Thalassospira sp. TSL5-1: one gene and its partner. The protein of the gene in region 2 interacts with the protein of the main gene of each other region in a pairwise test. Links are inferred from orthologs where the notes say so. Each region holds a gene or a part of one and is shown on either strand. Other genes may lie near its edges.

Region 1 (3,436 bases), on a different replicon or contig from region 2:
ACATAATGACGGACATGTCAATAACTATTATCCATCCCAATTCATTGTGATATAAGGAGAAAAATATAATTTTTTACCGGTCATAAAAGCGGACATTCAGATGGCAGAAGATCGTGGTGAAGCTGTTGATTTAATGGAACCAATGCTTGTTTCCGAAAGTGCAAAACGTCGGGAAAACCTGATTGATCTGGCGATGGAGCTCACCGCAGAATCAGCAGCCTTCAAAAGTAGCCTGCCACAAAGCATTGTATCATCGCTGGCCAATCTGGTGCGATCAATGAACTGCTATTACAGCAATCTGATCGAAGGTCACAACACCCACCCTGTTGATATTGAACGCGCACTACAAGACGACTACAGTACAGATGCCCGTAAACGAGATTTGCAGTTGGAAGCAAAAGCACATATCACGGTACAAAAATGGATCGATGATGGAGGTCTTGTAGGACGCGCCTCCAGCGTTGATGGCTTAATCGAAATACACGAACGATTTTGCGAATTACTACCCGATGACCTGCTTTCAACGACCGACCCACAAACCGGAAAAGAAGTATCTGTGGTGCCCGGCGCTTTTCGGGATAGGGATGTGCAGGTTGGACGGCATGTTCCCGTCAGTCCCGGTGCAATCCCACGCTTCCTGGAGCGTTTTGCCAACGCTTATGGCAAATTAAACCTTACAAACAAAATTCTCGCCGCAGCAGCAGCCCACCATCGCCTTTTATGGATTCACCCATTTTTGGACGGCAATGGTCGTGTGACAAGATTGATGACCCATGCCATGTTGCTTGAAAGCCTTGATACGGGAGCAATATGGTCGGTGGCGCGCGGTCTTGCCCGACAGGAAGCTGAATATAAACGGCACCTGGCCAATTGCGACAAGATACGACAGGGTGATCTTGATGGTCGTGGCCAATTAAGTCAGAACGCATTGATCAATTTTACCGAATTCTTCATGCAAACAGCCATTGACCAGGTAAAATTCATGCGCACACTTGTGGAACCCAACCGGCTGCGGGAACGAATTTTATCATGGGTCCGTGCAGAAATAACCGCAAATGCACTCCCAACAAAATCTGATGTTATCCTGGATGCAATTCTGTATCGCGGGGAGTTACCACGTAGTGATATTCCTGGCTTACTTGATGTTGTCGAGCGTCAGGCACGGCGCGTTACCTCGGCCTTACAACAGCAAAATGTGCTGACCAGCGAAAACGCGAAAGCACCATTTCGCCTTGCATTCCCGGCAACCCTTGCCGGAAAGTGGATGCCAGGCCTGTTTCCCGAACAACCACAATAGAACGAAAAAGGCCCGGAAAATCTCAAGTCTCCGGGCCTTTTCTCAGTTAATTATATAAGCCAGAAAATGGCTCAAAGCCCTTCAAACAGCGGGGTCGAAAGATACCGTTCCGCAAAGGACGGAATGATCACGACAATCCGTTTGCCTTCATTTTCCGGCATCTGGCCCAGTTCGATGGCGGCAGCCACCGCCGCACCCGACGAAATCCCGGTCGGAACGCCTTCAAGGGCGGCCAGCTTGCGAGCCGTCGAGAACGCGGTTTCATTGCCAATCGTCATGACCTTGTCGATCAGTTTGGTATCAAGATTGCCCGGAATAAACCCGGCACCAATACCCTGAATTTTATGCGGTCCCGGTGCACCACCCGAAATCACCGGGCTGTCTTCGGGTTCAACGGCAATAATCTGCACGTCAGGATTTTTTTCCTTCAGCACGCTGGCAACACCGCTGAGCGTACCGCCCGTGCCTACACCGGCAACAAAGATATCAACCTTACCGTCGGTATCCTTAAGGATTTCCTGTGCGGTGGTATTGCGATGGATTTCCGGGTTGGCGGGGTTATCAAATTGCTGGAGCATGATGGCGCCGTCAATTTCCTGGGTCAGTTCTTCCGCACGGGCAACCGCCCCCTTCATGCCTTTGGCCGCCGGGGTCAGGTCAATTTCCGCACCCAAAAGCATCAGCATCTTGCGCCGTTCCAGCGACATGCTTTCGGGCATGGTCAGGATCAGCTTATATCCCTTGGCCGCCGCAACAAATGCCAGCGCAATACCGGTATTGCCCGAGGTCGGCTCAACCAGGGTCGCACCTGGTTTAATGCGGCCGTCTTTTTCAGCAGCCTCGATCATCGCCAGACCAATGCGATCCTTGACCGATGCCAGCGGATTGAAAAATTCCAGCTTGCCAAGAATCTCTGCCTTGGCCCCTTCGGCATCGGCAATACGCGACAGGCGCACCAGCGGTGTGGCCCCAATGGTATCGATGATGCTTTCATAAATCTTGCCGCGAAACTCAGTCATGATTTCCTCGCATTTTTGTGTGTATTACAAATCAACACATATTGTATCTGTATTTAATCCAAGTTTACCCCAAGTCAAAGAGTCCACAAGGAATATTTACATTTCTTCGGCACTGCGTCGCCATTTGCCAATGTGCAATCCATGCAAATTGCGAAATTGTTCTGTGGTATAAAGCCGTACCACAAGCGACCTGATCGAAAAATCAGATGATAAAATCCGGCGATTCCTCGATCCCGCTGCGCAAACCGGCATCACGGGCACGGTTACACAAATCTTCGACCGTAATATGTTCCAGCTGCTTCATCATCGTATCCTGAAGCTCCCGCCACAAGGGTCGCACCACTTCCTTGCCCAGCGGCGATCCTGCCGGATCCTCGATCGGATCTTCCGATGTTTCCATCGAGCGAATCACCGCAACAATATCGGCAAGGGTAATACGGCGCCGTTCCCGTGCCAACCGATAGCCCCCGCGCGGCCCGCGCACACCGGTCAAAATATCGGCCCGTACAAGCTGTTGCAGGGTCTGTTCCAAATAGCGTTTGGGAATCCCCTGCCGGGCGGTAATATCCCGGCTCTGGACCGGTTCACCTGCCGCGTTATAGGCAATGTCCACCACAGCTTCGATGGCAAACAGCATCTTTTTTGAAAGTTTAAGCATCGTTTCTCGTTTGCTCCCTCGATTATGCCTGTCCTCGCAGCCACGAGATCTGCGCTGAACATTCATTCGGGTTTTGGGTCAGGCCACACCTGTTGACCCAAAACCACCTTCTCCGCGTTCGGTGGCATCAAGGTCCGCCACCACATTCCATCCAACCTGGGTCACGGGCGCAATCACCATTTGCGCAATGCGCATGCCCCGTTCGATGCGAAAATCCCCGTCACCAAAATTGATCAAAATAACTTTGATCTCGCCGCGATAATCCGCATCAATCGTGCCGGGGCTGTTTAACACCGTGACACCATTTTTCGCCGCCAGCCCCGAACGCGGGCGCACCTGGGCTTCAAATCCGGCGGGCAGGGCAATGGCAATGCCTGTTTCGATCATGGCGCGCTTGCCCGGCGCAATCACCACATCGGCATCAATGGCGGCAAGCAAATCCACCGCTGCCGCCTGTGCCGT
Region 2 (5,600 bases):
GCCCTTTGGGTGGCCTTTTTCCCGGGTTGCAAATGCCGACTGTGAACCGACTGTAAATTTGCGGCTATCAAGGGATGGCCCCGGCGCAAGCACCGGGGCCATCCTCCAGATCAGGGCCGGAAACCCGGCGACATTAAACGTGGAAGGATTCCCCACAACCGCAACGCCCTTTTTCGTTGGGATTACGAAAGACGAAACCTTCTTCCATTTTATCGACCGAATAATCCATTTCGGTACCCAGCACAAACATGATTGCCTTGGGGTCGATCATCAGCTTCACGCCGTCATCAAGCTGTACGACTTCGTCGAACCCGCTTTCATCATCGGCGTATTCCAGCGTGTATGACAGACCCGAACAACCCTTGCTGCGCACACCCAAACGGATACCCGCAGACGGTTTGCCGCGGCTTGCCAGCAATGCCTTGATATGATCAAGCGCACTGGGTGTTACATTGATAGGGGCCGGTAATGCCATCCTGGTCTCCTTGTCTCCAGATCGTCAGCTGGTTGGTAAAGCGGCTTATTCAGCCGCTTCAACCTCGGCTTTGCCGTTTTTGGTATTGTAATCACTGATCGCGGCCTTGATCGCGTCTTCCGCAAGGATCGAGCAGTGAATTTTAACCGGCGGCAATGCCAGTTCTTCGGCAATCTGCGAGTTCTTGATCGCACCGGCTTCGGCAATCGTCTTGCCCTTGACCCATTCGGTGATCAGCGAGCTTGACGCAATCGCGGAACCACAGCCAAAGGTTTTGAATTTCGCATCTTCAATGATGCCTTCTGCCGAAACCTTGATCTGCAATTTCATCACGTCGCCGCAAGCCGGAGCGCCAACAAGGCCGGTACCAACCGAAGATTCGTTTTTGTCAAACGAACCAACATTGCGCGGGTTTTCGTAATGATCGATGAGTTTTTCACTGTAAGCCATTTTTAGAACCCTCCTAGAAGTCCTGTGTCTCTCTTGATTTTAATATAGTACGCCAGGCGATTAATGCTCGGCCCACTCGATAGATTTTATGTCGATGCCTTCCTGCGCCATTTCCCAAAGCGGGCTCATTTCACGCAGGCGTTCCACTTCGTTGCAGATCGCATCAACAGCCTGGTCAAGTTCTTCGCGGGTGGTAAAGCGACCAATGCCGATACGAAGCGAGGTGTGGGCCAGTTCTTCGTCAACACCTAGGGCACGCAGCACATAGGACGGCTCCAGCGACGCAGAGGTGCAGGCGGAACCCGACGATACCGCAATATTCTTGATGCCCATCAGAAGGCTTTCACCCTCGACATAGGCAAAAGAGATATTGAGGTTGCCAGCGACGCGGTTTTCCTCGTCGCCATTTAGGTAAATGTCGGCCAGACGTTCGCGGAAACGGTTCAGCGTATAATTACGCAGTTCCATAATGCGGGCGTTTTCTTCGGCCATTTCGTTCTGGGCAATGTCACATGCCTTGCCAAGGCCCACGATCAGCGGGGTCGGCAACGTGCCCGAACGCATGCCGCGTTCCTGACCACCACCGGTGATCTGGGCAACAACACGCACCCGCGGACGACGGCGGACAAACAGGGCGCCAACGCCTTTAGGGCCATAAATCTTGTGACCCGAAATCGACATCAGGTCGATTTTCATATCGTTGACATCCAGCGGAATTTTGCCAACCGCCTGGGCGGCATCACAATGGAAGAACACACCGCGTTCGCGGCAAATTTCACCAATTTCCTTCAGCGGCTGGATCACACCGATTTCATTGTGAACCGCCATGATCGAAACCAGGGCCGTTTCATCGGTAATCGCTTCTTTCAGTTGCTCAAGGTCAACCAGGCCATTCTGCTGAACCGGAAGATAGGTAACTTTATACCCTTCCTGTTCCAGATGGCGGGCACTGTCGAGAACGCATTTGTGTTCCGTTACGGTGGTGATGAGATGCGGCTTTTTCTTGCCGTAAAACTTCATCACGCCCTTAAGCGCCAGGTTGTTGGATTCCGTCGCACCCGAGGTAAAAATAATTTCCTTGGATGATGCACCGATAATCGAGGCAACCTGCCCACGGGCAAGCTCGATCGCGTCTTCGGCTTCCCAGCCGAACGAATGGTTCCGCGAGTGGGCATTACCGAATTTCTCATAGAAATAAGGCAGCATTGCATCAACGACACGCGGGTCGGTCGGCGTTGTCGCCTGATAGTCCAGATAGATCGGCTTTGCTTTAAGCTCGTTCATTTTAAGGCATCCTCACTCATTTTCTCAGGCTGCATTACGCGCAAGTTTCTTGCGCTCTGCATTGTCCCGCATCCGGCTCCAAACACGGATAAACAGATCGATCTCTTCGTTAGTTGTTTCAGGCCCTAGACTGACCCGAATGGCCGAGCCCGGTTCTGCAACACCCATTTCCTTCAAGACGTGGCTTTCACGAACCTTGCCTGACGAACAGGCAGACCCCGAACTGATTGCCACACCGGCCAAATCCATTGCCATTACCTGGGTTTCACCGGGCATGCCAGGCAGGATCAGGCAAGTTGTATTGCCAAGGCGTTCGGCATTTCGGCCCGCAATCACCACTTCTGGCGCATGTACCAGAATTTCGTTTTCCAAACGGTCCCGTTTGGCCTTGATCTCATCAGCAGCAGCATAACGGTTTTGGACCTGCAGGGCAGCGGCACCCAGGCCCGCAATACCAGCCACATTTTCCGTCCCGCCCCGGCGGTATTTTTCCTGCCCGCCACCGCGAATTTGCGGCACCAGCATCACGCCAGGCGCAATTGCCAGGGCACCAACCCCTTTGGGGCCGCCAAATTTGTGCGCGGAAACAGACACCATATCAACCAGCAACTGGCCCATATCCACCGGCATCCGGCCGATGGCCTGCACCGCATCACAATGGATTTTGGCACCATATTCGCGGGCCAACAGGGCAGCCTTTGCCACAGGCTGGATAACGCCGGTTTCATTATTCGCCAGCATCACCGACACCAGCACCTTTTCGCCAGCTTCCTGACATGCCCTTAACATGTCTTCCAAAGCGTTCAGGTCAATGACCCCGTTGCCATCCACCGGAATGCGCCGGGCATCGTGCCGCGCTTCGATCACGGCGGGATGTTCAACCGCACTGGTCAGGACCACAACATCTTCCAGGCCATTCAGCGCCAAATTGTTGGCTTCGGTGCCGCCACTGGTAAAAATGATGCGTTCGGCGTCGCCGCCAACCATGTCGGCAACACTGCGCCGCGCATGATCAATAATCTTGCGGGCCTCCCGCCCGGCCCCATGCACGGATGACGGGTTTCCCGCAACGTCAAGGGCTGCCACCACTGCATCCTTTGCGGCGGCAATCATCGGCGCGCTTGCGTTGTAATCAAGGTAAACCTGCTTTTTCATCACGTCGTATGCTGTCTTTACGTTACGGTGTTAAACCAAAATGCCATTGCCCTTAAACCGGGGCGACCACCTTATTGCGCGGCCACCTGCGGCTCGTGAATTTGGGTGGTCCGGCTATCGAACATCCGGCCGACACCGGCAATCTTGCGATCCACCACGTCGGCCAGGCTGACCGAGGAAAGATAAAGATAAATCTGGTTGCCCAATTCTTCCCACAATTCATGGGTCAGGCAGCGGCCCTTGTCCGCCTTGCAGCCCTTTGGCGAACCAGACTTGCACCGCGTTGCACGAATGGGTTCGTCCACCGCCAAAATAACATCGGCAATACGGGTTTCCTGCGCGGAACGCGCCAGCATGTAACCGCCACCCGGCCCACGCACCGAACGGACCAACCCGCCCTTGCGCAGCTTGCCAAACAGTTGTTCCAGATAGGACAGCGAAATTTCCTGACGCTCGGCAATGTCGGCAAGAGCAACGGGGCGTTCCCGGCCACTATCTGCCAGATCCACCATTGCCATCACCGCATAGCGGCCTTTCGTACTTAACTTCACAGCGTGTCCTCCTGCCTGTGCATCGCATTATCAAACAATGTCCAGGCTTTCGATTTCAATTTGCCGCAAAACGGCTTTCGAACAGACGATGAGCCCTATTCCGAAGCAGCCACAATCCGTGGCTTTTCCGGGGTTGAAGCAGGGACATAACCGTCCTCTTGCTTATGCTCGCTTTCAAGTTCCACCACGCGCTGGCGCAATCCCTGAACTTCGCGCGAAAGTTCATCAAGGGCGCGCGCCACCGGGTCCGGCAGATCGCCCACCGGTGTACCATAGGCACAAAACCGGTCATCTTTTTCACGGCGAACAATCTTCGCCGGAATACCCACCACGGTTGCCCCTTCGGGAACCTCCGCCAGAACGACGGCATTACCACCGATCCGGGCATTCTTGCGCACCGTAAAGGGCCCCAGAATTTGCGCCCCGGAACCAACGATCACGCCATCTTCCAGTGTCGGGTGGCGTTTAAGGCCGCGCTGCCCGTCACTATCAACACTTGGCGCTGTCCCGCCCAGCGTAACACCCTGATACAGGGTCACGTCATCGCCGATTTCGGCGGTTTCACCAATCACAACACCCATGCCGTGATCGATAAAAAAGCGTTTACCAATCGTGGCACCCGGATGAATTTCGATCCCGGTCAGCCAGCGCATAATCTGCGAAAAAAACCGTGCTGTTATCCGGAAACCGCGCTTCCACAGCCAGTTCGTGCAGCGATATCCCATGATCGCATGAAACGCCGGATAGCTTAACACGACCTCCCAGCGGGAACGTGCCGCGGGATCACGCGCGATCATCGCGTCTATTTCCTGGCGAATTATCTTGAACATGGGGCTGTCCCCTGTGTAATAAGTAGCTTCGATTCCCGGCAACCGGCCGCATCGAAACTGCGCCGCGTTTTACGCAACACGTATCGTTTTGGCTGTCCGGTTGACCGAAATATAGGATAACCGAGTAACGTGGTCAAGTATTTGCCCCAAGCAATTTATGGCAGCAGAACAAAAAACCTCACAAAACTACTCGGGTATATTCTTCCTACTGCACACCCACTTGCGGACAGGAGCTGTCTGATCCATGCCTGAGGTCATTTTTAACGGCCCCGAAGGGCGCCTAGACGGACGTTATCATCATAACGGTGCTGACGATTCGCCCATCGCCCTTATCCTACACCCGCACCCCCAGCAGGGCGGGACAATGAACAACAAGCTGTGCTTTAACATGTTTAACATGTTTAAGGATCGCGGCTATTCGGTCATGCGGTTCAATTTCCGCGGTGTTGGCCGCTCGCAGGGCGTTTATGACCACGGCATCGGCGAATTGTCGGATGCGGCGTCGGCGCTGGACTGGATGCAAACGTATAACACCAATTCCCGGTCAACCTGGGTTGCCGGATATTCCTTTGGTGCCTGGATTGGCATGCAGCTTTTGATGCGCCGCCCGGAAATTGACGGTTTCATCTCGGTTGCCGCACCGGCCAGCGATTATGATTTCACCTTCCTTGCCCCCTGCCCGTCGTCGGGCATCCTGATTCACGGAAAACGCGATGAAAACATCCCAGTCAATTCCGTGACCAAGCTGGGCGACAAGCTGAATGCGCAAAAAGGTATTGAAGTTGATATGTGCCTTATCGAAGGTGCCGATCACTATTTTGCCAAACAGCAGGAAGAAGTGATCCGTCACGCGTC

The links.
Region 1: the proteins of cysE (region 2) and cysK interact in binary tests that used the Escherichia coli proteins (3 or more experiments, as listed by UniProt). The link is inferred for Thalassospira sp. TSL5-1 from one-to-one orthologs.

The regions. Positions count from the first base shown.
Region 1 is NZ_KV880638.1:132,480-135,915, forward strand. Bases 343-3,148 are described here. They hold cysK (cysteine synthase A), read right to left. Parts: upstream 2,317-3,148; coding sequence 1,369-2,316; downstream 343-1,368. Other genes in these bases: LF95_RS10100 (Fic family protein), read left to right, coding at 343-1,297; LF95_RS10110 (RrF2 family transcriptional regulator), read right to left, coding at 2,519-2,974; dut (dUTP diphosphatase), read right to left, coding at 3,053-3,148. Outside these bases: more of LF95_RS10100, read left to right, coding at 101-342; more of dut, read right to left, coding at 3,149-3,436.
Region 2 is NZ_KV880639.1:71,878-77,477, forward strand. The notes cover bases 2,879-5,598. They hold cysE (serine O-acetyltransferase), read right to left. Parts: upstream 4,746-5,598; coding sequence 4,011-4,745; downstream 2,879-4,010. Other genes in these bases: LF95_RS17250 (cysteine desulfurase family protein), read right to left, coding at 2,879-3,364; LF95_RS17255 (Rrf2 family transcriptional regulator), read right to left, coding at 3,436-3,915; LF95_RS17265 (alpha/beta hydrolase), read left to right, coding at 4,990-5,598. Also shown: LF95_RS17235 (HesB/IscA family protein), read right to left, coding at 134-475; Fe-S cluster assembly scaffold IscU, read right to left, coding at 521-925; LF95_RS17245 (IscS subfamily cysteine desulfurase), read right to left, coding at 986-2,209; more of LF95_RS17250, read right to left, coding at 2,234-2,878; more of LF95_RS17265, read left to right, coding at 5,599-5,600.